One region of the Ellagibacter sp. genome, then DNA from elsewhere that is predicted to be linked to it. Evidence: riboswitches for the same ligand, from Rfam matches in the RefSeq annotation. Region 1 holds a riboswitch; the other holds the start of a gene.
The links. Region 1 has a riboswitch for thiamine pyrophosphate ahead of thiM (hydroxyethylthiazole kinase). Riboswitches for the same ligand answer to the same signal wherever they lie in the genome.
Positions count from the first base shown of each region.

Region 2: it holds a riboswitch for thiamine pyrophosphate, as region 1 does, so the genes downstream of both, thiC (phosphomethylpyrimidine synthase ThiC) here and thiM (hydroxyethylthiazole kinase) in region 1, are expected to answer to the same signal.

Region 1 is NZ_DBFSAP010000014.1:31,270-46,053, forward strand. It holds gene ACMRQN_RS01625 (M3 family oligoendopeptidase) at 1-1,796, shown strand, start outside; gene ACMRQN_RS01630 (serine dehydratase subunit alpha family protein) at 1,962-3,242, opposite strand; gene ACMRQN_RS01635 (uroporphyrinogen decarboxylase family protein) at 3,305-4,336, opposite strand; gene ACMRQN_RS01640 (DMT family transporter) at 4,712-5,623, shown strand; gene ACMRQN_RS01645 (hypothetical protein) at 5,639-5,941, opposite strand; gene ACMRQN_RS01650 (ATP-binding protein) at 6,277-7,488, shown strand; gene ACMRQN_RS01655 (hypothetical protein) at 7,651-7,923, opposite strand; gene ACMRQN_RS01660 (thiamine phosphate synthase) at 8,026-8,730, opposite strand; gene ACMRQN_RS01665 (thiamine-binding protein) at 8,727-9,164, opposite strand; gene thiM (hydroxyethylthiazole kinase) at 9,166-10,005, opposite strand; TPP riboswitch at 10,083-10,198, opposite strand; gene ACMRQN_RS01675 (EamA family transporter) at 10,710-11,729, shown strand; gene rbr (rubrerythrin) at 12,038-12,574, opposite strand; gene ACMRQN_RS01685 (GNAT family N-acetyltransferase) at 13,127-13,795, shown strand; gene ACMRQN_RS01690 (SPFH domain-containing protein) at 14,016-14,784, opposite strand, start outside.
Region 2 is NZ_DBFSAP010000046.1:27,194-41,977, forward strand. It holds gene murD (UDP-N-acetylmuramoyl-L-alanine--D-glutamate ligase) at 1-236, shown strand, start outside; gene ACMRQN_RS06710 (FtsW/RodA/SpoVE family cell cycle protein) at 251-1,597, shown strand; gene murG (undecaprenyldiphospho-muramoylpentapeptide beta-N-acetylglucosaminyltransferase) at 1,602-2,723, shown strand; gene murC (UDP-N-acetylmuramate--L-alanine ligase) at 2,767-4,176, shown strand; gene murB (UDP-N-acetylmuramate dehydrogenase) at 4,180-5,106, shown strand; gene ACMRQN_RS06730 (cell division protein FtsQ/DivIB) at 5,183-6,067, shown strand; gene ftsZ (cell division protein FtsZ) at 6,220-7,338, shown strand; gene ACMRQN_RS06740 (polyphenol oxidase family protein) at 7,353-8,195, shown strand; gene ACMRQN_RS06745 (YggS family pyridoxal phosphate-dependent enzyme) at 8,203-8,895, shown strand; gene ACMRQN_RS06750 (cell division protein SepF) at 9,005-9,961, shown strand; gene ACMRQN_RS06755 (YggT family protein) at 10,010-10,270, shown strand; gene ACMRQN_RS06760 (DivIVA domain-containing protein) at 10,303-11,109, shown strand; RNA gene rnpB (RNase P RNA component class A) at 11,194-11,533, opposite strand; gene ACMRQN_RS06770 (thiamine diphosphokinase) at 11,588-12,259, shown strand; TPP riboswitch at 12,326-12,451, shown strand; gene thiC (phosphomethylpyrimidine synthase ThiC) at 12,443-13,774, shown strand; gene ACMRQN_RS06780 (cysteine hydrolase family protein) at 13,796-14,392, shown strand; gene thiD (bifunctional hydroxymethylpyrimidine kinase/phosphomethylpyrimidine kinase) at 14,402-14,784, shown strand, end outside.

The DNA.
Region 1 (14,784 bases):
ATTGCAACTCGAATGTGGACGCCGCGTGCCAGTGGAGCCTCGATGCGCTCTACAAAGGCTTCGATGACAAGGCGTATGTGAAAGACTGCGAGAAGTTTTCCCAGCTTATCGATGAGTATATCTCGGCGCTTGAACCGATTGAGCGCGGCGAGCGAACCTTTAACGTCGAGGCGCTCTGCGAATTCCTTAAGCGTGAGGAGGAGCTGTGGCTGATCGGCAAGGACCTTCATGAGTTCACCTATCTGCGCAGCGCCGTCGATGCAGGCGACAAGCAGGCCCTCTCGGCGATGGCCGCCCTGCGCAAGGGCTACGGGAAGATGGCGCGCCCGAGCCTCTTCGTTCGTCGCTGCACGGCGGGTCTTGAGCTCACTGAGGAAGATTTTGCCGCGTCTCCCCTCCTCGCTGACTATCGTTTTGTGATCGGGCAGATGAGGCTCGAGGGCGCTCACCAGGGAAGCTCCGATGCGGAGGACGTTTTCGCCCGCATGCAGGGGTGCGCGGGAGATGCGTGGATCGACCTGCGTTCGAGCCTGGTCGGTTTCGCGACCGCGCCACTCGATGGGAAGGAACTTACGCTCACCGAGCTGCGCAACCTTGCCCGTTCGACCGATGCGGAGACGCGTAGGAAAGCCTTTGATGCCGAAATCGAGTGCTCGAAAGCCATCTCGGTCGGTGTTGCCGCGTCACTTAACGGCATCAAAGAGCAGGTCATCCTACAGTCGGAGATGCGCGGGTTCTCTTCCCCGCTCGATATGGCGCTCTTCCAGTCGCGGATGAGAAACGAGACGCTCGATGTGCTGTGGGAGGTCGTGTCGGAGCATTTGCCGACGCTTCAAGCCTACCTCAAGCGCAAAGCGGAGATTCTCGGGCACGAAAACGGCCTTCCATGGTGGGATTTCTTCGCCCCGGTCGTGAGCGAGTCGTCCGATGCGCCCTCGTTTACCATCGAGTCGGCGCGCGCGTACCTGGTCAAGCACTTGGGAAGCTTCTCTTCCGAACTCGGCGAGCTTATCGGGCGAGCCTTCGACGAGCGCTGGATCGACTTCGACCCGCGTCCAGGAAAGAGCGGCGGCGCCTTCTGCCGGAACCTCTCCAACCAGCGTCAGAGCCGTGTGCTCACCAACTTCGACGGCACGCTGCGCGCGGTCGACACGATCGCACACGAGCTCGGGCACGCCTTCCATGGGCAGCAGATTGAAACGAAACGACCGCTGAACAGGTGCTATACCATGCCTGTCGCCGAGACGGCCTCGAACTTCGACGAGCTTATGCTCATGAGCGCCGCTATCGAGGAGGCGAAGACGACCGAGGAGCGCATCGCGCTTTTGGACGCGAGGCTCTCGGATGTCGCTCAGACGGTGTGCGATATCTTCTCGCGATTCCTCTTCGAGAAGTCCGTCTTCGAGCAGCGCGCCGAGAAGTACCTCGTCGCCGAGGACCTCTGCCACTTGATGGAGGATGCCCAGAAGAAGGCGTACGGGCCCGCCCTCGACCCCGACGCGCTTCACCCCTACATGTGGGTGAACAAGGTGCACTACTACATGACGACGCTCAGTTACTACAACTTCCCCTACACGTTCGGCCTGCTGCTTGCGCACGGGCTGTATGCGCGCTATCAGGAAGTGGGCCCGTCGTTCGTCGAGTGCTACAAGGCGTTCTTGAGCGCCACGACGACCGATACGGTCGAGGGGGCGACGGCTGTGGCCGGCGCCGACGTGACGACGCGCGAGTTCTGGGAGAGCAGCTTTGAGGTGATAGAGGCCCAGGTCGCCGAGTTCCTGGCGCTCACCGAGTAAAAGAGAAGCGCCCTCGGAGGGCTGTTCCCCGCGTTCGGCAGGGCTCCCTCTGAGGGCGCATTGCATTGCTGTTCCGCTTTTGTTGCAGCTGGGGCCGCCTGGGCTTGCAGGTCGCGAATCGCTTTCCGCAACCTGCGAGCCCAGCGGCCTCGAACTATTAATCGGCTATTCGGAGTCGATCATGATGCTCAAGATCTCGCGATCGGTCTCCCTCATGCCCTCGCGGGCCATGCGGCTTACGTTGCGGATGGTCTCGTCGACGCCCATGGTGACGATTCCGTCGCCTGCGTAGAACTCGTTTCCATTCTTGAACAGGCGATACCCGAACACGCCCGACTCGAGTGCCATTGCGATCTTGGCGGCACAGGAAGGCTTCGCGCCGTCGCAGACCATGCCCGACACCGTTCCGAGCGAATTGACGATCGTGTGCTCGATTTCCTCCATGCGCCCGCCGAGGAGATAGGCGATGCCGCATGCTGCGCCGGTGCCTGCGCTCACGGCGCCACAGAATGCGGACAAACATCCAATTCCCGACTTCTGGTAGATGCTGATCAGGTCGGACACGGCAAGCGCGCGAAGCATCTTCTCGCGCGGGATGTCAAGCGCGCGGGCGTAGACCACGATGGGAACCGAGGCCGTGATGCCCTGGTTGCCGCTGCCCGACACGATAACGACTGGCATGGGGCATCCGCCCATGCGCGCGTCGCTGCCGGCTGCTGCTGCGGCCTTTGCCTGCGTGAGCAGGTCGTCGGGGTAGGCGTCGGATGCGTAGAGCTTGCCGACGCGCCCACCCCAGTCGTTTTTGAGCCCCTCGCACGAGATGGCGTAGTTGTATTCCGCCTGGCGGCTGAGCATCTCTTTCACGTCGGCCAAGTCGACGGTGTCGGCGAATTCGAGGATGTCGGCAACGTTGAGGAGCTCGGTCAGCGCGTTTTCCCCATCGCTTGGGTCTTCGGTGCGCGTGTCCTGGAGAATCTCGCCGTCGCGTTCGACGAGAACCACGTTCGTGTGATTCTTCGCCATGACGACGCGCGCCGACCCGCCGTTGCCGCCGAACATGCGCACGTCGATGTAGAACGGCTCGCTCGTGTCGGCGAATTCGACCCGGATCTCGTGTTCTTCCAGGTAGCGGGCCATGTAGGCGCGCCCGTCGTCATCGAGGCTGGAGAGCACGTCGAGCCCCTTGTCGGCGTCGCCCGCGGCGATGCCGGCCGCGACCGCGGTTTTCACGCCGTGCTGTCCGCCTGTGTTCGGAACGGTGACGCTATGGACGTTCTTGATGATGTTTCCGCTGACAGAGATGGAGATGCGCTCGGGCTCGCTGCCGAGCACCTGTGCCGCCTTCGCCGACGCAAAGGCGATGGCGATAGGCTCCGTGCAGCCTGTTGCGACGATAAGCTCGTCTTCGAGAATCTGCACGTACGCTTTGTAGGTTCTTTCGTTCATGACGGCTGTTTCCTTCTTGCTGCTCGCTTGTGTGGGCTTGTCCTTGGCGCGCGAATGCGGGGTTAGCGCAGTCCAGCCTCGTGAACCACCTCGTAGATGAGGGAGAACAGCGAGCGGTCGACGTCGAGCGGGAGCGTGCAGCCAGGCCCGAAGATGAGCGCTCCGCCGTCGTTTTGCGCGAGCGTGTCCTCGAGACGGGTTGCCAGGCGGCGTTTGACCTGGTCAGGCGTGCCGTAGAAGTCGTGGTTCTGGTCGAAACCGGTGATGAGAACCTTGTCTGTCTTCCTGCGCATGTCGGCGACGCTCGTCAGGTTCGGGGCGGTGCCGCAGCATTCCCAGTTGAACGCCTGGTAGTCGAGGTCGATAAGGTCGTCCATGTAGAGGCCCTCGTCGCCGTGGACATGCAGCATGGAGAACCAGGTGCGGCCCTTGAGCTTTTTCGCCATGTGCTCAAGGTAGGGCACGACGAACTCGCGGTGCTCCTCGGGGGTGATCAGCGTCGAGCGGGAGAACTTCGTGGTCATGAAGATGCCGTCGATGCCCTTGTCGATAAGCGCATCGAGGAAGTGGTCGTTGGTCTCCTGCAGCGCCTCGAGCGCGTGCGTGAGCGCCTTCGGATCGGAGCGCATGAGGTCGAGGGTCCAGTCGGGGTTCATCGGCGTGGAAAGCTCCTGCACCCACGACAGCGGGTCGAACAGCGTCGCGAGCACCGGCTTTTCGCCCTTGTAGGTGTCGACGATGCGCCCGTCGACGGCGACCTCAGCGGCGAGCGTGTCGTTCGTCGCGTCGAGCACTCCGAGCTTGCCGGCGTCCTCGGCCGAGGTGATGGGATGCGAATGGAAGACGCCGTCCCACTTCTGCGGGTTCGTGGAGAACTCATAGTCGGCGCCATATGCGACGGGCATATAGTTTCCGCAGGTCATAATCTTGATGAGGTCCCAATGTCCAGCGGTTGCCGTGTTGACGGTTTCAGCGTAGAAATCGTCGGCGACAGGGTCTGCCAAGGGGAAATGGAACCATCCCACGATGGGGAGCTCTTCCCCGAGCTTCTTCGTCTCGACTTGCTGCTTGATCAGTTCGAATCCAGTTGGCATCAATGCCCCTTCCCCGCGATATCCTGAAAACCGATATGAATAAAGGCCACGCTTTCCATCATATTTCATTTCCGCTTATAAAGCGACGGGTTTGGGATAATTCAATTGCTGGAAACAATGGAGGTTACCTTGGGAAAGCGCCTGCCCAGCTGTCTTCGCGGCGGAGTGGCTGCGGCCGAGTGCTGCTTGGTCCTGCGCGGCGTTGGGGTTGCAGGGCTGCTCGACGAGCTGCGGAGAGGTTCTTGGCGAAGGGGGTGAAAGGAATAGTCCGACGCTACCCCGCCGACTGTCGCCGCACCGTGTTTGCGTTGCGTCTAGCTTGCTATAATGCCGCAGACGAACGATTCACGAGTGGTAAGGACCCTTTCGAAAGCTATGCAAGAAGCGATACTCTCCCTAAACGCGCGAGGCCGCGCCAAAGGCCATATCCTCGCCTTCCTCACCGTGTTCGTTTGGGGCGTCACGTTTGTGTCGACGAAGGTGCTGCTCACCGTCGTGACCCCGATTGAGATTCTCTTTTTGCGCTTCTCGCTGGGCTTTCTCGCGCTGTGCGTCATCCACCACCGCGTGACCCTCTTCATGGGCGCGCGCGTCGAGGCGCTGTTCGCGCTGGCGGGCGCGACGGGAGTGACGCTGTACTTCCTTATGGAGAACATCGCGCTCACCATGACGAGCGCCTCGAACGTCGGTGTGATCGTTGCCATTGCGCCCTTGTTCATCGCGCTCATCGCCACGTTCGTCACGCGCGAGGAGCGCGTCGGCGTGAAGTTCTTCGCGGGCTTCGTGATGGCGATATCGGGTATCGCGCTCATCAGCTTCACGGGCGCTGCCGCAGGTGACGCGGGGCTTGCGGGTTGCCTGCTCGCCGTGCTTGCGGCGCTGGCCTGGGCAGTCTATTCCACTATCGGCAAGCGCATTGCGAAGCTGGGCCTCTCGACTGTGGCTACGACGAAGCGCACGTTCGCGTGGGGCCTTGTGTTCATGCTGCCGTTTTTGCCGGTGATGGGCTTTGGCCAGGGGGCCGAGGGCGCGGGTCTTGCGGGGCTTCTCGACCCCGTCATGCTGGGCAATCTGCTGTTTTTGGGGCTGATCGCGTCTGCTACTTGCTATGTCATGTGGAACAAGGCGGCGTCAATCGTCGGCGTCGTGAACGTGAGCGCTTACCTTTACCTCACGCCCGTGGTGACGGTGGTCGCGTCCGTCATTGTGCTCGCCGAGCCTCTCACCTGGCAAATCGTGCTTGGCGTGGCGCTTACCGTGACAGGCCTCGTCTTGTCGGAGCGCTAAGGGGCCTCCTCCTCGCTATTCGAAGGGGTGCGACGTCAAGTGCCACCCGCCGCAGTATTCGCAGCGATAGATTTCAAGGCCGCGCGTCCCGCGCTCCTCGCACCATGTGCGCGCTTCTTCTGCCTCGTCCCTGGTCGCGTAACGGTTTTTCTTCTCGCACGACTTCCAGCGCATCGCCGCGTCATGGTCGGCTTCGCGTTTCTGCTCGCGCCGCTCCTCGTTCGCGAACAGATTGTCCAATCCCCCAAGGCCGTTTTCGAGCTGGGCTTTGAAATCGGCCACTTCGCGTGCCCGCGCCGATCGCTTCTTGCTTCCCATGGTTTCCTCCCGTGCTCGCTTTCCCCATCTGGCCTTCCATTATCGCATGTTGCTCAGGTCGTGCTTGCGGAGGTTGACCGATTTGATTGATCGTACTGAGGGTCATGGGCCAGTATGGAAGAGGCAGCGGCTTGCTTTGTTCGCCAATAAGCTTCAAGAACGCGAAGTCCGACAAGCTGATGGCCTCAAATCTAAGTGAAGGTGATTAACCCTCGCTTCTTGACGGCCAATCCGCAACAATAATTATCTTCATAAAGTTTTGCGGTTTTAAACCGCAAAACTAATGATTGGCGAAGAGAATTGCGGTATATTAGCTGCAAATGGAGGTGGTCGCGATGATTTACAGACCTTTATATGTAGATAAGATTATGTCTTATGTTGACTCGCCATTTGTGAAAATCCTTACAGGAGTACGCCGCTGCGGTAAGTCAACGATTCTGAAAATGATTATGGAACAGCTGAAAACGCAGCGAAATATCCCAGAGGAGCGCATTGTCAGTCGCCGCTATGACTCGATGGAATATGAGGATATGACGGCGAAGCAGATGTATGCAGAGCTGAAAGAGCACCTTTTGCCAGGGGGAAAGACATACCTGTTTCTCGACGAAGTGCAGGAAATCAAGGGCTGGGAAAGAGTCGTCAACTCGCTGGCATCGGACTTCGATGTGGACCTGTATGTGACAGGATCGAATTCCCGTATGATGTCTTCCGAGATTTCGACCTATCTGACGGGACGGTATGTGTCTTTTCGCATATTCACCTTGTCTTTTGGCGAGTACCTGATGTTTAAACGCCAATATGCCGAAGTCGGAGAGCCGAAAGCCGAGCTTGCGAACTATGTGCGTTTGGGCGGTTTCCCGGCAACACACTTGCAGGCATATTCTCAGGATGAGGTCTACACCATCGTGCGGGATATTTACAATTCCACGATTTTCTCGGACATTGTGAAACGCAATCAGGTGAGAAAGATTGACCAGCTGGAGCGTGTGGTCAAATACACCTTCAACAATGTTGGCAATACCTTTTCGGCAAAATCCATTTCGGATTATTTGAAAGCAGAGCGCCGCTCGCTGGACAACGAAACGGTTTATGGATACTTGGAGAAGCTGGAAAACGCGTACCTGCTTCACCGCTGCTCCCGCTTTGACTTACAGGGCAAGGAAATCCTGAAAACGCAGGAAAAGTTCTATCTTGCAGACACTGCCCTGCGGTACAGCGTTCTCGGTTACAACGCCGACAGCGTGGCGTCTAGCCTTGAGAATGTCGTGTACCTGGAACTTTGTCGCAGAGGGTACACCGTCAATGTCGGTAAATTTGGCAGTGGAGAGATCGACTTTGTGGCAGCTCGGCAAAATGAAAAGCTTTATGTTCAGGTGACGCAGGAGCTTCGTTCTTCGAAAACGGAAAAACGGGAATACGACCGCTTGCTGGAGGTCCGCGATAACTATCCCAAATATGTTCTCACAACGGATGAGTTCTCGGGAGGGAACTACGAAGGCATCAAGACGATGCACATAGCGGACTTCCTGCTAAGCCCTGAATATTAAACGATAAAATCGAGAAATGCTCGCTTGGCAATAAGCGAGCATTCTGCTTTTCCTGAAGGAAGCGTAGCAAAAAACAATCTGCGTGATTATTATTGCGGTTCATGTAGCGGACTTTTCGACGATCCTCGGGAGAGTCAGTGTGGTCCCGAGGACCGTCGAAAGCTATTCCCCGAGTTTGGACTTGAACTTCCAGTAGCCCAGATCCTTTGCGATTTCGGTGCCTTCTTCGTTGGCCTCGCCTAGCCACACCTGGATGGTCTCGATGCGGATGGTCTCCTTGAAGCCGGTCGGGTCGACCTCGACGCGCTCGTCGAAGAGGTTGCCGGGCGTGAGGAAGCGGGACACGCGTGCAAGAGCATCGTTGAGGTTGTCGAACGTGTAGGTGTACACCGCATCCGTGCCATGGAATTCCTTGATGCGAACCATGTAAGTCATCGCGTGCCCCTTTCGTGCGCTGCGTTGCGCATTGCTGCTGATTAGACGCCGACAACATATCGGCTTCGCCCATTATACCCTTGCGCGCGCTTTGCGGCTGACTCAGCTCGCCTTCGCTTCCCGCCACGCGCACACCAGCTCGCGCGCCGCCGCCTCCGGGTTGCTCGCGCCGCAGACGGCGGACACGACGAAGAAACCGTCGACGCCCGTTTGCGCCACGAGAGGGATGTCCGCCACCTTCACTCCCCCACCGACCACGATGGGAACGGGGCTTGCGACGGCGAGTTCGCGCAGGTCATCGATGCTTTTCGTGATGATAGTGCCGTCGGCTGCAAGTCCGCAGTCGCGCTTGGTGGGCGTTTCATGCAAAGGGCCCACGCCCAGGTAGTCCACAAGGCTCATGTCCGCGGTCTTCACGTACTCGAGCATCTCGTCCGCGCGCGCGGAAAGTCCCACGACCGCATCGGGTCCGAGGAGCTTGCGGCACGCCTCGACGGGAACGTCGGACTGCCCGACGTGCACGCCATCGACCTTCATGCCCGCTTCCCGCGCGGCGAAGGCCACGTCGAGCCTGTCGTCGATGAGCAGCGCGACCTTCTCGCTTGCGCCCGCCCGCTCGATGGCGCGGGCCGCCTCGTCGGCGCAGGCCATGAGCTCGCGCGCCGAGCACACCTTCGAGCGCACCTGCACGCAGGTGAACTCGGCTGCAAGCGCCGCCGAAACGACATCGCCCACGGGACGCCCGCACGTGTTCTCCGGCCCAATGACCAGGTAGGATGAAATATCGAGCGCATCTCTCATGCTCATGCGCGCACCTCCTTGTCTTCGCTGGCGGCAAGCTTGCCGCTTGGGTTGCCGCTGTCGTTAGGGTTGCTCCCGTCCGCTTCGCCGGCTTTGCCGTTCGGGTCGCCTTTGCCGGCAGCCTGCGAACCCTTGGTGCCCTCGCCGTCAAGAAGGGCGTTCACGCGCGCCACTTTCTCGTCCATCATATGGGAGAAGCCGGGGCGCACGTCTGCCTTCAGGATGACCTCGGTGCGAATGCCCTTTTCGGCGAGGACGAACGTCGCATCGCGCACGACGCGCATCACCTCGTCCCATTCGCCCTCGATTTCGGTGAACATGGAATAGGTCCTGTTCGGAAGGCCCGATTCGCGGATGACCTTCACGACCTCGGCGACTTCGGAGGAGAGCTCGTCTCCCACGCCGAAGGGCGCGATTGCCACGGCGATGAGTGTGTTCATGCTAAGCCTCCTCGACGCGCAGCGGGTTGTTCGCGATGTCGTCGGGCGTCGCGCGGTAGAGCTCGTCGATGAAGGCAACCTTGAAGCTCGCGGGTGCGTCCGCCGCAGTTGCCGCGCGCGTTCCCGCCACGTTGTAGTGCGCGACGGCGGCAAGCGCCGCGGTGAAGGGGTCGGCTTGCGTGGCGTAGACCGCGGCCACGCCGCCGAGGGAGCATCCGAAGCCCGTCACCTTGCCCATAAGAGCGCTTCCTCCCGTGGAATTTGCCACGGTCGACCCATCGGTGACCAGGTCGGATTCGCCCGAGACAGCCACTGCGCCGCCGGTGTAGCGCGCAAGGGCCACGGCTGCATCACGCGCAGCTTCCACCGTGTCGGTGGTGTCGACGCCGCGGGCGCGGGAAAGCTCGCTTGCGTCGCCTTCCAGATCCCAAAGGCCTGCAAGCGCGATGATCTCGGAGGCGTTGCCGCGCACGATGGCGGGCTTGGAGGGCTTGAAGCTGCGCAGAAGCTCGGTGCGCAGGCTGCCGATGCCGATGCCGACCGGGTCGAGCACCCAGGGCTTGCCCGCTGCGTGCGCCGCCGCGGCCGTGCGGGGAAGCGTCTCCTCGTACACGGGAAGCAGCGTTCCCATGTTGATGTAGACGGCGCCACCCGCGGCGACGAGGCATTCGCCCTCGTCGGGCAGGTAGACCATGGCGGCCGAGCCGCCGACAGCGAGTTGCGCGTTCGCCACGAAGTCGATGGTCACGCTGTTGGTGATCGACCCCGCCATGGGATTGTTCGCGCGCACCTTGCTCGCCGCTTCTACGATTCCGCTTTGCAACTGGTTCATCTCAATCATGCGCATTCCTTTCAAGGACCCGCTCCGTCTGCGGAGCGTGGCATAAAAATGGGACGCCAGCATAAGCGGGCGCCCCAGATAGAACCTGAGATGCTCCCTACGCCAGCACTAACTGACAGGTTCAAAGGGTTAGGCTTGCGCCCTCTCAGCCAACCGCGCGGTTTCCGCACGATGGGCACCCCTGCATCGAACTTGTTGGGGCAATGGTACACCTAAGTTGGCCGCTGTGCGCGTACATGTCGGGCGGCGGCTATCTCTCGGGCGACGTTGCGGTGGGGTTGCTTCATCTGCTTGGTACCCGGGAGATTTCCGAAAGCCGAGCGTGGCTTCCGCTTCGACTCGCTTTGTGCCCGCCGCCCGTGAGGCGTCTGATTGCTTCCCTCTCTTGCTTTCCACCTGCGAGGCCCCTGCCTTTCTCGTGGTCTCCGCTACCTGGTTTCCGCCCGCTTCTCGGCTCCCCGCCCCCGCCTGTTAGCCTCCGCTCGCATTTGCGCTCGCAACCTGGTATCATCTCTTTCGCTAAAACCTCACGTGGACTTTTTGGGCGTGCTCGGCAAGAAGGCTTCTTTCTCGAAGGAACGGCGACGGGAAGCCGTCTTCTCCTTTGCCTTGGCGGCGCGTCACTTTTCGCCACGTAGCCGAACGCTCGGTTGCGTGGTTTTTCTTCTCGCTCCTCGGGCGCCGATGTGCAAAAGGAGCTCACAGTGAAAACGAACGACATGCCTGCCGCGATTCCCCCAGCGATGCCGGTGGCGAACGCGATGGCCCCAAGCGAGGCCGCCCCACGCAAGGCGACCCCAAGCGAAGCGACCAAAGTGCGCGCGATCGCCACGCTTGAAGTGTTTCTCGGCGGTGCAAGTTATGGTTTCATGGCGACTTCCTACAAGCTTTCTTATGCTGCGGGGTTCACCTCGAATCAAGTCGTCGCAGGTCAAGGATGGTTCGGCCTCATCCTATTCGCAATAGCCTTCGCGGTGTCGATGGCGCGCGGAAAACGCTGGCAGCGCGTTGGTGCCCGTTCGGCGCTTTCGCTCATGGGGTTGGGATGCATCACCTGCTGCACCTCGATACTCTATTGCTATGCGATGAGCGTTCTGTCCGTTTCGGTGGCGCTCACGCTTTTGTTCCAGTTCACCTGGATCGGCACGGTGCTCCAGATCATCTTGACGCGCAAGCCGCCTGCGCTTTTCCAGGTCATCGCGGCCGCAGTCGTCGTTGTCGGGACCGTGTTCGCGAGCGGCGTCTACAAAACGGGCATCGCGGGCTACGATCCGCTGGGACTTGCGTGCGGCTTTGGTGCGGCCATCAGCTGCGCGTGCTTCGTGACGTTTTCCGGGAGGGTGAAGGCTCCCTGCTCGAACGAGCAGCGCGGCATGATCGTGTGCGCGGGCGTGGTCATCGCATCGCACGTGGTGTGCCCCGACTTCATCGTTTCCGGCGCGCTGCTCGACGGCTTCGCTCCGTATGCGTTTGTGTGCGGGCTGTTCGGCATGACGCTGCCAGTTCTGCTTTTCGGCTTGGGGGCACCGCACCTGACGCCTGGCATGTCGACCATCATGACGTCGGCCGAGCTGCCAGCGGGTCTGCTCCTCGCCATGCTTGTGCTTGGGGAGCCGATTTCCGCTGTTGAATGGCTCGGTGTGGCGATCATTCTCGCTGGAGTCTGCATCGCGCAGGTTCGCCTCGGGAGGCGCTCGACGACGACGCCGCTCCCGACCGATTAGCGGCGTTTGTGGGCATGGGCTTGCTGGGAGCGAGGCAAGTTCCCGACCCCCTGTCCCGCTCGGGAGTGAGACTAATCACCTAGCCCCTGCCCCCTTTACTGCCGCCTGCAAAAGATTGACGAGAGTTTGCAAAAACAGCAGGGACCTCGTAAATATTCAGCGAATTATTTCTCAAATGGAACGGTAGTGAGGTCTATCATTTTCAGCTGTGCGAATAGGTCCCGAATGGCTGGAAATCTCATCAAGAAAGCCGCCCTCGGGCGGCTTTCTTACGATGCTTGATATTGGCTTTCGAGATCGATTTCGGCTTAGAAGTTTTCAGCCGAAATTTCGAAGTATGCCTGCGGATGGTTGCAGACGGGGCACACGTCTGGAGCCTTCGTGCCTACGACGATGTGGCCGCAATTACGGCATTCCCACACCTTGACCTCGCTCTTCTCAAACACAGCGGCGGTTTCAACGTTGTGCAGCAGCGCGCGGTAACGCTCTTCGTGGTGCTTCTCGATGGCACCAACCTGGCGGAATTTTTCGGCGAGCTCGGGGAAGCCCTCTTCTTCAGCCGTCTTGGCGAACTCGTCGTACATGTCGGTCCACTCGAAGTTCTCGCCATCGGCAGCAGCGGCAAGGTTTTCCGCCGTGTTGCCAATGCCCTCGAGCTCGCGGAACCACATCTTGGCGTGATATTGCTCGTTCGCCGAAGTCTTGCGGAATATTTCGGCGATCTGCTCGTAGCCTTCATTCTTCGCAACCGACGCGAAGTACGTGTATTTATTGGTTGCTTGCGACTCGCCAGCGAACGCAGCCTGCAGGTTTTTCTCAGTTTGGGTTCCAGCGTATTTGGACATGTTGAATCCCCCTTCTTGGATTTTCAGCCGTGGGCCCTTCGCCCGTGGCGTATACCGCAAATGGTACACCGTCCCAATACGAATTGGTAGGTTTTACCATACTGTTTCCGAATGCTTGGATTTTGAACATAGCATTAAAGTGACCGCGTAGGAACGAGAAAGCTCACGGACTTTTCCCATCAGGTTTGAGAAAGGTCCGGGAGTCTTTCGGCCGATTAGCAGCGCTTGGAATCGAGACAGATCACCCAGCCCTTGTCTCGCTTGGCTCGAAGCTGTCGGTGACGCTGACTTTCGACACACGTTCCCTGCCTGTACAAGATTGACGATAGTTTGCAAAAATAGGCAGGGACCTCGTAAAAATTCAGCGAATTATTCCTCAAATAGGACGATAGTGGGGATTATCTTCGAAAGAAAAGGCTGATAATCTGTCAAGTAGACGATTTCTGCACAACTTATCGTCATTTTTGTACAGAGGTCATCCTGAACCTCGAAGCTGCTCCCCGACTTCGGGCGACGCGCCTGTTTGAATCCCCCACCGGCAAGGAGGTTCCCATGCTCGAAACCGAACGGTTCATCCTACGCCCCTGGTGCGATGCTGACGCGCCGACGCTCTTTCGTTGGGCAAGCGACCCGCGGGTGGGGCCTCCCGCCAACTGGGCGCCGTATGTGAGCGTCGAACACGCCCGCGAGGTTCTCCATGCCGTGTACTGCGCGCCCGACACGTTCGCCATCTGCGCAAGGCATCCCGAGGAATTCGACGTCGCCGCCATCGCGCGCATCGAGGGCGCGGCCGACTTCGGCGACATGACGCGCGGGTTTTCGGGCCGTGTGTTCTTGCGCGAGCGCAAGAAGGTGGCTTCAGCCCCGTTGAACCCCATCGGCAGTATCAGGTTCGTCAAGCCCGACCATGCCAACTGCGCAATCGGAGACAACGATCGGGAAATGGGAATCTGGCTGGCGGCTCCCTTTTGGGGCTTCGGAATCGCTCCCGAAGTGGCGGGCGCGATGCTGCGCTACGGATTCGTCGAGCGCGGGCTTTCCGCAATCTGGGTCTGCAACTTCGTGGAAAATGCGACATCTGCCCGCGCGAAGGACAAGCTCGGCTTCGAACTCGTGCGACTCGAGGAAGCGACCAACCCCGTCACGGGCGTGGTGCGCATGCAGCAAGTCTCGGTGCTCACGAAAAGCTCGTGGGAAAACATGCAGAAGGCAACCGAATAAATCGGCTCATTCGCAAGCAACAAGTCGTGAGCTTTGCCATGTCATCTGGGCCTTCAATTCATGCTGGGGCCAAAACAAGGCTATAGAGTAACTAGCGGGGAGCGTGCGCCTCTCAAAGCAGAAAGGGCAGCCTATCGCGTAGAAGACGATGGGCTGCCCTCCTTCGCGTTTGCCAGCGGAAAATGTCTCGTCAGCGAACGCGATCAGTCTCAGTTCCTCGTTACGGACGCTTCGACCCGCAGTTGCCGCAGAAGGCGCCCGTGTTCTGCGCGCCGCACGAGCAGGTCCACGTGTCGGCCTCGGGCTTCTTCGACCCGCAGTTGCTGCAGAACTTGCCCGTGTTCTCGGCGCCGCACGAGCAGGTCCAGCTGCCAGCGGGCGCGGGCTTGGGCGAGCCGCAGTTGCTGCAGAACTTGCCGGTATTCTGCGCGCCGCACGAGCAGGTCCAGCCGCCTTCGCCGTTGCCGCCGCCGTTGCTGGCAGCAAAGCCGCCACCTGCGGCAACGTTGTACTGGCTTTGCGGCGTGCCGCCACCGCCCTGCTGGTTGAAGAGGCTACCGGCGTTCATGCCGCCCGCCATGTTCGCCATGCCCATGCCCATGAAGCCCGCCATGGCGCCCGACTCGTTCGCGGCAGCCGTGCGCATCGCGTCGGACTGCGCGGCGGCGATGTTCGCAGCAGCCATAGCTGGGTCGCGCATGACCGCGGCCTTCTGCAGGTCCTTGATCATCCGCTCGTCCTCTTCGGACGCGGCGATCGTGTTCACGCCGAAGGAAGCCACCTCGATGCCGCGCAGGTCGGCCCACTTCTCGGAGAGCACCTCGTTGAGGGCGTCGGCGAGCTCGGTGGTGTGCGCGGGCACGGCGGAGTAGCGCACGCCCATGGCGGAAATCTTCGCGAAGGCGGGCTGCAGCGCCGTCAGAAGCTCGCTTTTCAGCTGCGAGTCGATCTTGTCGCGCGTGTAGGGCTCCTCCACGTTGCCGCACACG
Region 2 (14,784 bases), on a different contig from region 1:
CGCGCGAGCGCTTCCTTGCGGCCTTCGGCGGCGAGTGCCCTGGCGAGGACGGCGTGCTTGCCGTCATCGCGGCGAATCATATGGAAGATGCGCTCGACGCGGGCCTTGCGGCAGCTGCGCCGGGGGATGTGCTCTTGCTTTCCCCCGCATGCTCCTCGTTCGACGAGTTTACCTGCTACGAGCAGCGCGGCGATGTCTTCAAGGAACTTGTCGCCGTCCGCTCGGCAGAGGCATAGCGGGGTAGTTTCGCATGCCCAGAACCCAGCGTTCCCGCAACGCCGTCCCCGCATCGATACACGGCCCGCGCATCGGCTTTCTGCTCTGCGTGCTCGCGCTCGTGCTCATCGGGTTCGTGATGGTGTACTCGGCGGGGTCGATCTCGAACATCAACAATGGAGTCGATGCGCTCAAAAGCCTGACCGACCAGGTGATGTATGCCGTTTTCGGTGCGCTTATCGCGTTCGCGATTTACCGCTTCATTCCGGTGTCGATATGGAGAACTAAGTGGCTTTGGGCGGCATTAGCGCTGCTCGTCGTCGTTATCTTGCTGACGGCTCTCGTTGGTGTCGACAACTACGGCGCTAAGCGCTGGCTGCGTCTCGGTCCTGTGACGATTCAGGTCTCCGAGTTCGCGAAGATCGTGTTCGTCTTGGTCTCCGCGCGCATCTACGCCGATTTCGTTTCGGGCGAGATCAGCGGGGGACGTTGCCTCGGGGGGTTTTTCCTGCTCGTGCTTGTGCCGCTTGCGATTATCTACAAAACGCAGTCCGACCTGGGCACCACGATGATCTGCATCGTGGCGATACTTGCGGTGCTGTGGTACGGTGAGCTTCCTATCGGCATTTTTGCCATCATCCTCGCCGCCATCTTCGTTTTCGGCCTTATTGCCATGTTCGGCACGGGTTACCGCGCCGACCGCTGGTCCTTCCTCAACCCTTGGGACGACGGCCAGGGCGGTTACGGCAGCGGTTACAACATCATGCACTCGTATTTTGCGTTTTCCGAAGGCGGCATCTTCGGCGTCGGCCTCGGCAATGGGCATGAGAAGTACCAGTATCTTTTCGCGAGCGACAGCGACTTCGTGTTCGCGGTCATCGGCGAAGAGCTCGGCATGGTCGGCTGCCTTGCCGTTATCGCCCTCTTTCTGGGCGTCCTCTACACCGGCACGCTCATCGCCCGCGCTGCGCGCGACGATTTCTCCATGATGATTGCGGGCGGGCTCACGATCGCCCTCGTTTTCCAGGCGTTTCTGAACATCGCGTGCGCCATCGGCGTGTTCCCCACGACGGGCAAGCCCCTGCCGTTCATCTCGTCGGGAGGCTCATCCATTTTGGCATCGCTCATCATGGTGGGGCTTATCCTGTCCGTGTCGCGCGATGCGGCCTCCTCCGACGAGTTCGATCGACGCCGCTCGAGCCTGCGCGTCGTCAGGCGCGAGGAGGACGGCGTAGGCGATAGCCCGCGAGACGCTGCCCGCTCGGGGGCTCGCAGGTCCGCGCGGGAGCAGTCCTACGGTGGCGGCCGCGCGCAGAGGGCCGCATCGAATCGCACGGAATCTCAGACGGCTGCAGGGCGGTCGTCTTCTCGAAGGAGGTAGTCGTATGCTCGTCGTACTGTCGGGCGGGGGAACCGCTGGTCATATCAATCCTGCGCTTGCGCTCGCCGAGGTGCTTGAAGAGCGGGGGGTAGAGGTGCGTTTCGCTGGCACGCCGCGCGGGGTCGAGTCGCGCCTTGTGCCCGAAGCGGGCATCGCATTTCAGCCCTTCGAGGCGTCCGGTTTCAACCGCAAACATCCCCTCTCGCTCGTGAAGGCGCTCAAGCTCATCTCTCACTCGACGAAGGAAGCCAAGAGCTGGTTCTCCGAGATCGAGCCGAGCGCGGTCGTTGGCTTCGGCGGGTATGTCTCTATTCCGGTCGCCCGTGCGGCCGAGCAGATGGGCATCCCCGTGGTCGTCCATGAGCAGAACTCCGTCATGGGCCTTGCGAACAAGGAGCTTTCCAAGAAGGCACGTGCGGTGTGTTTGACCTACGAGTGTGCGAAGGAGGGCGTTGCCATTCCGACTGCCACTCAGGTGCACGTGACAGGCAACCCGGTGCGCAAGAAGGTGCTGCTTGCAACGCGCGAGGAAGGCCGCCGGATGTTCGGGATACCCGACGATGCGCTCATGCTGCTCGTTTTCGGCGGAAGCCTGGGCGCGCGCCAGCTCAACGAGGGAATCGCAGCGCTCAAGTCCGAACTGCTCTCGCGGGAGAACCTGCATGTCGTGCATATCACGGGCCCTAAAGATCTCGATCGCACGACGGCCGAGCTCGCGCTCACCGAGGAGGAGGCGAAGCGCTGGCACGTCATGGGGTATCAGGACCGCATGGGCGAGACGCTCGCCGCGACCGACGCCATCGTGTCGCGCGCAGGTGCGACTTCCCTGGCCGAGATCTCGGCGCGCGCCATCCCGGCGCTGCTCGTGCCGTACCCCCATGCGACGGCCGACCATCAGACTACGAACGCCCGCGCCTACGTTGCGGCGGGGTGCGCGGAGATGATTCCCGACGCCGAGGTGGGCTCGGACAAGTTTGCGCAGCTCGTGTTCTCGCTTATCGACGACGCGGATGTGCGTGCGGGCATGACCGCGGCCGCTCGTGAGCAGAAGACTGCCGATGCGGCGGCGAAATTGGCTGATGTTGTGATGGGCGCCGCGTCTTCGGCTGACCATGGACTACAATAGGCTCTTTGGAATAACGGGAAACCAACGGGTGGGATCGATCACTATGAGCACTGAACGTTTGCATTTCATCGGCGTCGGCGGCGTGGGCATGAGCGGTATCGCGCATGTGGCGCATGACCAGGGCATGGTCGTCACCGGCTCGGACATCAAGGAGAGCCGCTACACCAAGCAGCTGAAAAGCTACGGCATCCCCGTGGCCATCGGCCAGGCGGCGGAGAACGTGCCCGAAGGCGACGATGTCACCGTCGTCATCTCGACGGCAATCCTCGACAACAACCCCGAGCTCGAAGAGGCACGCCGCCGCAACCTCAACGTCATCCACCGTGCCCAGATGCTCGCGCGCTTGGGCGAGCGGCTCGACACGCTCGCGGTGGCGGGCACGCATGGCAAGACCACCACGTCCTCCATGCTCGCGAGTACGCTCGACGGCATGGGCCTCGACCCGACGTTCCTCATCGGCGGCATCGTCCGCTCCTACGGGACTAACGCGCATTCCGGCACGGGAAAGTACTACGTGGTCGAAGCCGACGAGTCCGACAAGTCGTTCACGTTCCTCTCTCCCGCGGGCGTCATCGTCACCAATATTGAGGCCGACCATCTTGACCACTACAAGGACCTCGGCGAGATCTTCGAAAAGTTCAAGCAGTTCATGGCTTCCGTCCCCGAGGACGGCCCCGTCGTCGTGTGCGGCGAGGAGGAAGCGCTCGTCTGCGCGGCGCGCGAGGTGCACCCCCGCGCGATCACGTATGGTCTGGGGGAGGAATGCGACGCGCGCGTCGTGTCTTACGGCCCGCATGGCGTGGGTTCTTCCTTCACGCTCGAGCTTCCCGACGGTACGCGGGTCGAAGGCAAGGTTAAGCAGAATCCCGGTGTGCACAACGTGCTCAATGCCGCGGCGGTGCTCACGCTCATCTGGGCGCTCGGGCTCGACGTGCAGAAGGCGGCCTGCGTGCTCGCCGATTTCGCGGGCGTCCGTCGTCGCTTCGACTTGGTGGGAGAGGCGCAGGGCGTTACCGTCGTGGACGATTACGCCCACCATCCTACCGAGATAGCGGCAACCATCGCCGCTGCTAAGACGCTCGATTTCAACCATGTTCACGTGCTGTTCCAGCCGCACCGCTACTCGCGTGCCCCGCTGTTCACCGAGGTGCTCCACGACGAGTTCGGCGCAGCGTTCGACGATGCCGACACGGTGACGTTCATGGACGTCTACCCTGCCGGCGAGGCGCCGGTCCCCGGCGTGTCGGGCAAGACCTTCCTCAACGTCGTGCTCGACCACAGCGGGCATCCTGCGGCAAGCTATGTTCCGCGCCGCCTCGACGTCGTGCCCCATATGGCCGCCCTTGCAAAGCCGGGTGATTTGGTCATCACAATGGGCGCGGGCGACGTCACGGCGATCGGCCCGCAGCTTGTCGAAGCGCTTGGCGCGGCGGACGCTGGTGCGGGGGAGTAACTCATGGTCGCACGTCACGCCTCGCCGCTCGAGGCGCTGCTCGTCGACGAGCGCTTCGACGGGGAAATCAACCCATTCGAGCCCATGTCTCGCCATACCACCTACCGCATCGGCGGGCCGGCACGCTATTTCGCGCGCGTCCACTCGGTAGGTGCGCTCGCACGCGTGCTCGACGCCTGCAAGGCTGTGGGCGAGAAATGGTACATCGTCGGTCGGGGTTCGAATCTGCTCGTCGCTGACGAGGGCGTCGACGCGGCGGTCATCGTGCTCGGGCGCGACTTCCGCAGCATGCGCTACGACGAGGAGAAATCGCGTCTCATGCTCGGCGCCGGCGTGCCGCTTTCCGCTGCTGTGCAGGAGGCGTTTCGCCGCTCGCTCGCGGGGCTCGAGTTCGCAGTGGGCACGCCGGGGTCTGTCGGCGGGGCCTTGCGCATGAATGCCGGCTCTCGAGACGAATGGCTCGGAGCGCGCGTGGAGAGCGTCACCTCGTTCTCGGCCGAGGGGGGCCTTGTGCGTCGCCACGGCAGCGAGATCGAGTGGGGATATCGCTGCTCGTCGTTTCCCGTCGACGAGATACTGGTCGAGTGCGAGCTCAACATGGAGCCCGCCGATCCCTTCTACATTAGGGGGAAGATGGAGGCCTCGCTCAAGCGCCGCAAGGCGACCCAGCCACTGCGTCAGCCCTCATGCGGAAGCGTTTTCAAGAACCCCGAAGGTGCGTCGGCAGGCGACTTGATCGAGCGTGCGGGGCTCAAAGGTAGTGCCGTCGGCGGCGCGCGCATCTCCGATGTCCATGCGAACTTCATTGTGAACACGGGGAATGCGACGGCCCGCGATGTGTTGTCGTTGATCGAACTTGTCCAGGGGAAGGTAATGGAAGCTTATGGCGTTGCGCTCAAGCCGGAAGTCAAGCTCCTCGGCTTCGAATAGGCGTCCCCAAAACGCACCGGCCCCGCGCCCACGGTCCTCTGCGCGTCCACAGTCGTCGCGCACGCCGGGCTCGGGCATGCCGCGCTCCGTCCAAGGTGGGCGCGCGGTTGAGGGCGGTTCGGTGCGCTATCGCTCCCGAAGCGTGGGCGACATCGAGCGCGCAAGCCGCGCCGAGCGCGTGCGCGCAAGCTACCATCGCCATCTCGTGAAGCTCGGGGTCGTCCTCGGGGCGATCGCCGCACTCATTGCCTGCGCCGCGGTCCTGTACTTCTCGAGCGTCTTCTCGATCGACGAGGTCAAAGTCGAAGGCGTCGAGCACCTCACCCAGTCCGATCTGCAGGCGCTCGTGTCGGTGCCCGAGGGCGAGACGCTTCTGCGCGTCGATACGAAGGCGATTGAGGACAGCCTTCTGCGCGATGCGTGGGTGAAAAGCGTCTCGTGCAACCGCATCTTCCCCCATACGCTCCAGATCGTCGTGACCGAGCGCACAGTGGCCGCGGTCGTTGAGGTTCCCACATCGGATGCGAAGTCGACCCAGCCCTGGGCGATCTCCTCGGACGGGATGTGGCTTATGGCCATTCCAGACCAGGACACTCAGCTCGGCCAATCGCTCAACCAGCGCATTTACGACGATGCGCAAAACGCGCTCCACATCACCGACGTGCCCTATGGAACCTCGGCGGAAACCGGGACGAAGTGCACCGACGAAAACGTGAACAACGCGCTTGCGATCGTCTCCGGTATGACGACCGATCTTGCCAACCAGGTGAAGACCGTATCCGCGACCGATGCGGAATCAACGAAGCTCACGCTCGAAGGCGGCGTGGAGATCGCGTTCGGACCCGCCCAGAACATTCGCGAGAAAGAGCGAGTGTGCCTGCAGATTCTCAACGACAACCCGGGCAAGGTCGCCTACATCAACGTGCGCGTGGTCGATCGCCCGACGTGGCGGTCCTTGTAAAGTAGCCCAATAGTGGCACTTTCATGGACTCGGCCGAAGGCCTCGACCCGTGCAATTTGCAATCGAGGTATCATCGTGTACAATAACGCAGGTAAAACTGCACCCACAGTGGGAAACGCAGCATTTTAATCGCAGCAGGTGTGGAGGATACAATGCCAAACACAATAGGTTCCGAGCATTTGGCGGTCATCAAGGTCGTCGGCGTAGGCGGCGGCGGTACCAATGCCGTGAACCGCATGGTTGAAGCGGGCGTGAAGGGCGTCGAGTTCATCGCCGTCAACACCGATCGCCAGGCTTTGCTCATGTCGGACGCCGATAAGACGATCCACATCGGCGACGAGCTCACGCGCGGTCTCGGTGCGGGCGCGAACCCCGAAGTGGGGTGCCAGGCAGCCGAGGAGTCGCGTGCAGAAATTCGCGAGGCACTCGCCGAGGCCGACATGGTCTTCGTCACTGCTGGCGAAGGCGGCGGCACGGGTACGGGCGCCGCTCCCATCATCGCAGAAATCGCGCGCGAGGAAATCGGCGCGCTGACCGTCGGCATCGTGACGAAGCCTTTCTCCTTCGAGGGGCGCCTTCGTCGCAACCAGGCCGATCAGGGCATCGACTTGCTCTCTCAGAAGGTCGATACGCTCATCGTCATCCCGAACGACCGACTGCTTGAAATCGTCGACAAGAAGACGAGCATGCTCGATGCGTTCCGCATCGCCGACGATACCCTGCGCCAGGGCATCCAGGGCGTCACCGATCTCATCACCATCCCGGGCCTTATCAACCTCGACTTCGCGGACATCCGCACGGTCATGAAGGACGCGGGCACGGCGATGATGGGCATCGGCATCGCGACGGGTGAGAACCGCGCGCTCGACGCGGCGCAGCAGGCGACCAACTCCAACCTGCTCGAGGCATCCATCGCGGGCGCTTCCCGCGTGCTGTTCTCCATCGCTGGCGGTCCCGACCTCACGCTGACCGAGGTTGACGAGGCTGCGCGCACCGTCGAGGCATGCGCCGATGAGAATGCAAACATCATCTACGGCCAGATCATCGACGAGTCGATGGGCGATCAGGTTCGTATCACCGTCATCGCCACCGGCTTCAAGATGAATGCCCCGCAGCAGTCTTCGCTCGATTTCTCGCGCAAGGATCTGTTCGCGTCGACGGATCCGACCCCGGCGCCGAGCAGCGCTCCGGTTACTTTCTCGACCACGCCGAGCGCAGGCCGCTTCGCCGACGAGGATTACATCCCTGATTTCTTGAGGCGTCAGCGCTAAGGAGGTAATCGGCTATGGTGGCATCAAGCCTGCCGTTGCCGCACCTCGCTGCCCGAACAATCGATTCGATCCCGATTTTCACCGACGACGCGTTGTATGGCGCGTCGTCGGTTCGTATTGCCTTCACAGGCCGTGCGGGAGGGGCAAGCGAGGGCGATTACGCAAGCCTTAACTTGGGAACTCATGTTGGCGACGACCGCGATGTCGTCCTTGGAAACCGACGTGCGCTCCTTTGCGCGCTCAGCGAGCCCGATATGCCGCTCGTCGTGCCCAACCAGGTACACGGAACCGACCTGGTGAACATCGAGACGTCCGACCCCGAAGCGCTGTGTGGCATCCAAGATGCCGCGGATGCGGGTGCCGATGGGCTCGTTGTTTCCTGCCCTCGCGTCGCTGCGCTCCTCTGCTTCGCTGATTGCGTTCCCGTGATCATCGTATCGCCGACGGGGCGTGTGGCGGTGGTCCACGCGGGGTGGCGCGGAGCCGTGGCGCGTATCGCCTCTTCAGCTTGCAAGCGCCTCGCCGCTCTCGATGCGCGCGAGCTCGGGTATGATGCCCCGGTTCCTTCCGAGTTCAACGCCTATATCGGACCGCATATCTGCGCATCGTGCTTCGAGACGGGGCCCGATGTGGCGCAGCGCTTCGCAAGCGAGATCGGGCCAGGCTGCGTGCCCGATGCGCACCATGTCGATTTGGAAGAGGCGCTCATCCTCGATTTCGAATCGGCGGGCCTTTCGCGCGAGCGGATTGCGTCTGCGCACGCCTGCACGAAGTGCGAGCCCGACAGGTTCTTCTCGTATCGTGCGTCGGGCGGCGTATGCGGTCGCCATGGTGCACTCGCTTTCCGTTCAAGGTAAGGAGTTTATGGCAATGGGAATAGCCGAGCGTTATGAAAAGGTCGAAGAGGAACTTGCGCAGGAGTGCGCCCTTGCGGGGAGGGACCCCAAAGAGGTGCGACTCGTCGCGGTCTCCAAGACGGTCGGCGTCGAGGGCGTGGGGGAGGCGTACGCTGCAGGTGCGCGGGACTTCGGCGAGAACCGACCCGACCAGATCGTTCCCAAGTCACAGGCGTTCCCCGATGCCCACTGGCATTTCATCGGCAACATCCAGTCGCGGCGCATCCGCGATATCGTCGACTCCGCATCGCTTATCCACTCCGTCTATCAGGAGAAGCATGCGCGCAAGATCGACGAAGTCGCCCGCGAGAAGGGAATCGTACAGGACATCCTTATCGAAGTGAACGTCTCGGGCGAGGAAAGCAAAAGCGGTGTCTCGCCCGATGAGGCAGAGGCTCTCGTTGATGTGTGCGAGACGCTTCCCAACGTGCGCGTGCGTGGGTTCATGACGATGGCCCCGCAAGGCGACTTGGAAATCGCAAGCCGCTGCTTCGAGGGTTTGGCGAAGCTTGCGGAGAAGGTTCGCGCCTCCCTCCCCGCGCCAAGCGCCGAGGCGTTCGATGAACTTTCTATGGGCATGAGCGAAGATTGGCGAGAGGCGGTTCGTGCGGGCGCTACCATAGTTCGCATCGGACGGGCGATTTTCAGCGACTCGTTTTAGGTCGCCTCCTTCCACCCCTGACGTGCGGTTAGCACGCAAAGCGGCTTGTAAACGATGCAGGACAACCCACTACTGGAGCTGCCAGGAAGAAAGGAAACGGAGTTAAGGCATGTTGGACGAACTCAAATCGAAACTCGGTTTCGGCGGCGGTGCCGTGCGCGGTCGCTCGAACGACCGGTACGACGACTACGACGATGACTACGGCGACTACGAGGAAGATTACTCGGAATACGCTGAATACGCGGACGACTCCGAAAACGACTATGATCCTTACGCCCCGGTAACGACTCGCAGTGCTCGCTCGAATTCCACCATCTCGAATCTGGTATCAATCAACGACGTGCGTGCGCACTCGCGCGGGGAGGGCTCATCGAGTACCTCCACGTCCAGCGCGCGCCGCATGACGACAGCGCACACCCCGTATCGCGGTGAGCGCACCACTGTCGACAGCTCGCTGCCTCCGACGATGACGCCGGAGGGCTCGGCCGCCGTTGCGGCAGCCGCTTCGCGTCCGACCCGCTCCGAAGGGCTGAACTCGCTGTTCGAGCCGACGGCGGGCGAGGCGAAGCCGACGGGCAAGCATGCCGCGACCACGACCCCGTCCTCGCATATGGGCGTCACGTCCGGTGCGACGAGCGCGTCCGCGGAAGGCTCTCTCGGCGCCTTTACGCGCCAGCCCGCGCAATCAAGCGCCGCCGCGGCAATGAGCGAAACTGCGCGGAAGGCTTCGGTACAGGCGAGCTCCGCTTACGATCCCCAGTCCGCCTACGCCCAGGCGCAGGGCGCGCGTTATGTGGCAAAGCGCTCGTGCACGGTGCTCAAGCCGGCGAGCTACGGCGAGGTCGAGAAAATCGCCCGGGCTCTTAAAGGCGGCGATGCGGTCATCCTCGCGCTTCGCAACACGCCCGACTCGCTTTCCAAGCGCATCCTTGATTTCTCCTTCGGCGTCTCGAGTGCGCTCGATGCGGGGGTGGAATGCGTCGGGGACAAAGTCTTCGCGATCACGAAGGGCGACGCCTTAACCGACGCGGAGAAGCTCGCGCTCCGAAACCAGGGAGTGCTATAACGTGGTGAACATCTCGAGCGTGAAACGCGCAGCTGGGGAGGCTATCTCGTGCTGAGCCTGAAATACCTGATCGTATCGCTGTCCGACGTGTACTCGATGCTCATCTTCGTGTACGTCATGCTGTCCTGGTTCCCGACTGATCGCGGCATCCTTGCCGACATCAACACGGTCCTCGGCAAGATCTGCGATCCGTATCTCAACCTTTTCAAGAAGTTCATTCCCCCGATTGGAGGAATGGTGGACGTGAGTCCAATCGTTGCGTTGCTTGTATTACAATTTGGTGTAAGACTGCTGATAGGCTTGCTGTAAAGATGCAGGCTTTGCTGGCGAAGGGAAGATGAATGGCTATCACCTCGGCTGAAATCCACAACCAAAGTTTCTCGATTGACCGCAAGGGATACGACGTCGACGAAGTCGATGTGTTTCTCGAGCATGTCGCCGATGAGATCGATAATCTCAACAACCAGATCGCCGACCTGCAGGATCAATTGAACGATTCGCGCTTCGACGGGTTTGACACGCCAGCGAAGCCGATCGAGGAAGCCCCTGCCGCCGCGCCGGCGCCTGCGTCTGCTCCGGCTCAGGACTTCTCGCAGGAACTCGACGAGGCAAATGCACGCATCCGCGAGCTCGAGTTGCAGCTTGAAGAGAAGCAGGCTGACGGCAACGCCATCGCGCAGGCGCTCATCATCGCGCAGCGCTCCGCTGACGAGATTCTCGCGAAGGCCAACAACACCGCGGCCGAGACCATTCAGGACGCGAAGGACGAGGCTCAGCGCATCATCGACCGCGCCAACAACGACAAGCAGGACGTCATCGATGCCATTCGCAAGCTCGAGGACGATCGCGAGGACGCGCGCGAGGAGTATCAGGAACTTCTCACCGACTTCATCAACGACGCTTCTCGCAAGCTCGCCGAGATCGGCGGCGGCTCTCAGGCTTCCGTCGCTGCGGCGCACTACGCCGACACCACCGATGCGACGGCGCAGGTCCAGGTTCCCATGAACGCCGAGCCTGTGGCGTATTCCACCCCTCAGACGGGCAACGTCGCCGTGGCGGCGGCAACCCCCATGCCCTCCGCGGTGGAGAAGGACCTTTCGGGCTTCGGTGACGCCGACGATGACTTCTCCTTCGACGAGCTCGACTAGGGGAATCTTCCAAGAAACGCGAAAGGGGCAGTTCAAAAGCGAACGGCCCCTTTTTCATGCCCTGATGCGGGCTTTGCGCCTCAAAGCGCGAGTGGGTCGATAAGCCGGGTTCTGTCGTTGGGACGGCCATTTATCTCGAACGCGTGTCGCCACGCGTCTCAAGCACGCAACCCGAGCGCACGGAAGGGCACCGTATCGCGTTCCTATTTGCGCTTGCTCCAGATGGGGTTTACCAAGCCACGCCGTTGCCGACGCGCTGGTGCGCTTTTACCGCACCGTTTCAGCTTTTCCCTCAAAAGAGGGAGTCTTCTTTTCTGTGGCACTAATCCGTCGGGTCGCCCCGCCCAGCCGTTAGCTGGCATCTTGCCCTTTGGAGCCCGGACTTTCCTCACGCCTTGCGGCGCGCGACCGTCAGGCCCACTCGCGTATAATAGTGTACCACGAGCATGCTCAAAGTGACGGAAAGGACAAATCAACCATGGGAACCTGTGCGCTTGTCGGTGCGGTCGACTTCAACGCCGAGCATTTCAAGGCGATGGACGCCGCAGGCGCCTTCGATTTCGTAATCGCAGTCGATGCCGGGTTTGCCTCCCTCGAGGCAATCGGGCGCGAAGCCGATATGGCGATCGGCGACTTCGACTCCCTTGGCTACGTGCCCCGGTGTCGTCGCGTGTCGCGTCATCCGGTGAAGAAGGACAAAAGCGACATGGAGCTCGCTATGGAGAAAGCCGTCTTCTGGGACAACCAGGAGCTCTTCGTCTACGGTGCGCTCGCAAAGCGCCTCGACCACACGATCGCGAACCTGCAGCTGTTCGCGCGCTACTCCGAGCGGGGCATCTACGTCACGGGGGTAGGAGACGACTTCGCGGTGCGCTGCGTCACAGGGCCCGACGTCTTCGAGCTGCCCGAGGGGCTCGATACGGGCGTGGTGTCGGTGTTCTCGGCGAACGATACGGCGCGCGGTGTCATCGAGCGCGGCCTGGAATACTCGCTCGACGACGAGCCGCTTTCCAACCGCACGTCGCTTGGGCTCTCAAACGAGCTTACGGGGAAGCCGGCGGCGGTGAGCGTCGAGGAGGGCACGCTCTACGTCTTCTATCCGCTCGCGACGGGCGAAGCTGCCACCGCGCCGTCGCCCGCCACCGTGTGACGCTTGTCGGCTTTTCGGCGATCGCGCGGCGGACCTTTCCCTCTGTCGTATAATTCGCCTAGCATCTTTGCATAACCGGGGAGCTCGCATGTGGCGCTATGCTGCGCGGCGGGCTGAGAGGAAGCGCGCTTTCGCTTCGACCCGAAACCTGATGTGGATAATGCCAACGAAGGGAGTCGGATAATGGCGAACAGCCAGGTAGTTTCGCATACCAAAATCACGCAGATCGATTTCGCGCGCGCAGGGGAAATCACGCCCGCTATGCGCATTGTCGCTGAAAAGGAGGGCCGCGCGCCCGAGTTCATCCGCGAGGGGGTCGCAGCCGGCCGCATTGCCATCCCTGCGAACATCCACCACACGTCGCTTTCTCCCGAAGGCGTGGGCGAGGGGCTTCGCACGAAGGTGAACGTGAACCTGGGTATCTCGGGCGATCTTGCCGATGAGCAGGTCGAATGGGAGAAGGTCGACATCGCCTTCGAGCTTGGCGCCGAGGCGATCATGGACTTGTCGAACAGTGGGAAGACGCAGTCGTTCCGCACGCGGCTGATCGAGAAGTCGCCTGCGATGATCGGCACCGTCCCCATGTACGACGCCATAGGCTACCTCGAGAAGGCCCTCATCTCCATCACTGCCGAGGACTTCCTCGACGTCGTTCGCCGCCACGCTGAGGACGGCGTCGACTTCGTCACAATCCATGCGGGCATGAATCGCCGCACCATCGAATCGTTCAAGGAAACGGGGCGGCTCATGAACGTGGTGTCGCGCGGCGGCTCGCTCATCTTCGCGTGGATGGAGGCGACGGGCAACGAGAACCCGTTCTACGAGTACTACGACGAGGTGCTCGATATCCTGCACGAGCACGACGTGACCATTTCCCTCGGCGACGCGATGCGCCCGGGCTGCAACTACGACGCGACCGATGCCGGCCAGATCTCCGAGCTTATCGAGATCGGCAAGCTCACCAAGCGCGCGTGGGATGCTGGCGTGCAGGTCATGGTCGAGGGGCCGGGGCATATGGCGATCGACGAGATTGCGGCGAACATGAAGCTCGAGAAGCGTCTGTGCCACAACGCGCCGTTCTACGTGCTCGGCCCGCTCGTGACCGATATCGCCCCTGGATACGATCACATCACCGCAGCTATCGGCGGGGCCATCGCGGCGAGCTCCGGCGCGGACTTCCTGTGCTACGTCACGCCTGCCGAGCACCTTCGCCTTCCCGATGCCCATGATGTGCGCGAGGGCCTTGTCGCGACGAAGATCGCAGCGCACGCGGCAGACATCGCGAAGGGTATCCCGGGCGCGCGCGAGCGCGATGCGCGCATGTCGGATGCTCGTCGTCGCATGGACTGGGAAGAGCAGTTCTCGCTTGCGATCGACCCGGTGCGCCCGCGCAAGGTGTTTGAGAGCGCCCCTCCCGAAAACGAGGGGACCTGCACGATGTGCGGCAAGATGTGCGCGGTCCGCACGGTGAACAAGATTATGGATGGCCTGGTCATCGATCTCGACAACGAATAGTAAACGACGAAGGGAGACGCAATGCTTGGAGACGAGAACAACAACGAGCTGTTCGACCTCGCGAACTTCGATGCGAAGAAGACGGCACTGCTCGTGATCGACGAGCTTGGCGACCCGACGGGAACCCCGCTCGAGCAGACGCTTCTGCCCGCAATTGAGAACACCGCCCGCATTGCGGCGGCTGCCCGGCGCGCAGGCATCCCCGTCATCTTCACGAACGACGCCCATATCCCCGGTCTCGATCGCGAGTTGCTGCTCTGGGGCGATCACGGCATCGCCGGCACCCCCGAGGCGCAGACCTCGCCGCTGCTTGACCCCAAGGAGGGCGATTTCACCATCGAGAAGCGCCGCTACAGCGCGTTTTTCCAGACGGGACTGCGCCTTCTGCTCGACGAGCTCGGCGTCGACACGCTCATTTGCACGGGAATGGATACTAACATCTGCGTTCGCCATACGCTTGCCGACGCGTACTTCAACAACTACAACCTTATCGTTGCGGGCGACGCGACGGCGACGTTTCTTGTGGGGAACCAGGAGGAGGGGCTTGAGTACTTCAAGACCTGCTATGCCGCCTGCGTTCTTTCTACCGACGACGTCGTAGCGCTGCTCGAGAAGTAGGGGGCGCGCATGAAGGCGGTCGTGAGCATAGCCGGATCGGACTCAAGCGGCGGCGCGGGCATTCAGGCGGACATCAAGACGATAGCGGCGCATCACCTGTTCGCCGAGACGGTCATCACCGCGCTCACCGCGCAAAATACGCTTGGGGTAACGGGGGTGCACGAGGTGCCCGCCGCGTTCGTCTCGGAGCAGATCGACGCGGTCTTCTCCGACATCCGCCCCGATGCGGTGAAGGTCGGCATGGTGTCGTCGGCCGAGATCATCCGCGCGATTGCCGGCGGCCTCGACAAGTGGCATGCGGAAAACATCGTGGTCGATCCCGTCATGGTGGCGACGAGCGGCGCGCGCCTTATCGGCGAAGACGCGGTGTCGGCGCTTATCGAGGAGATTCT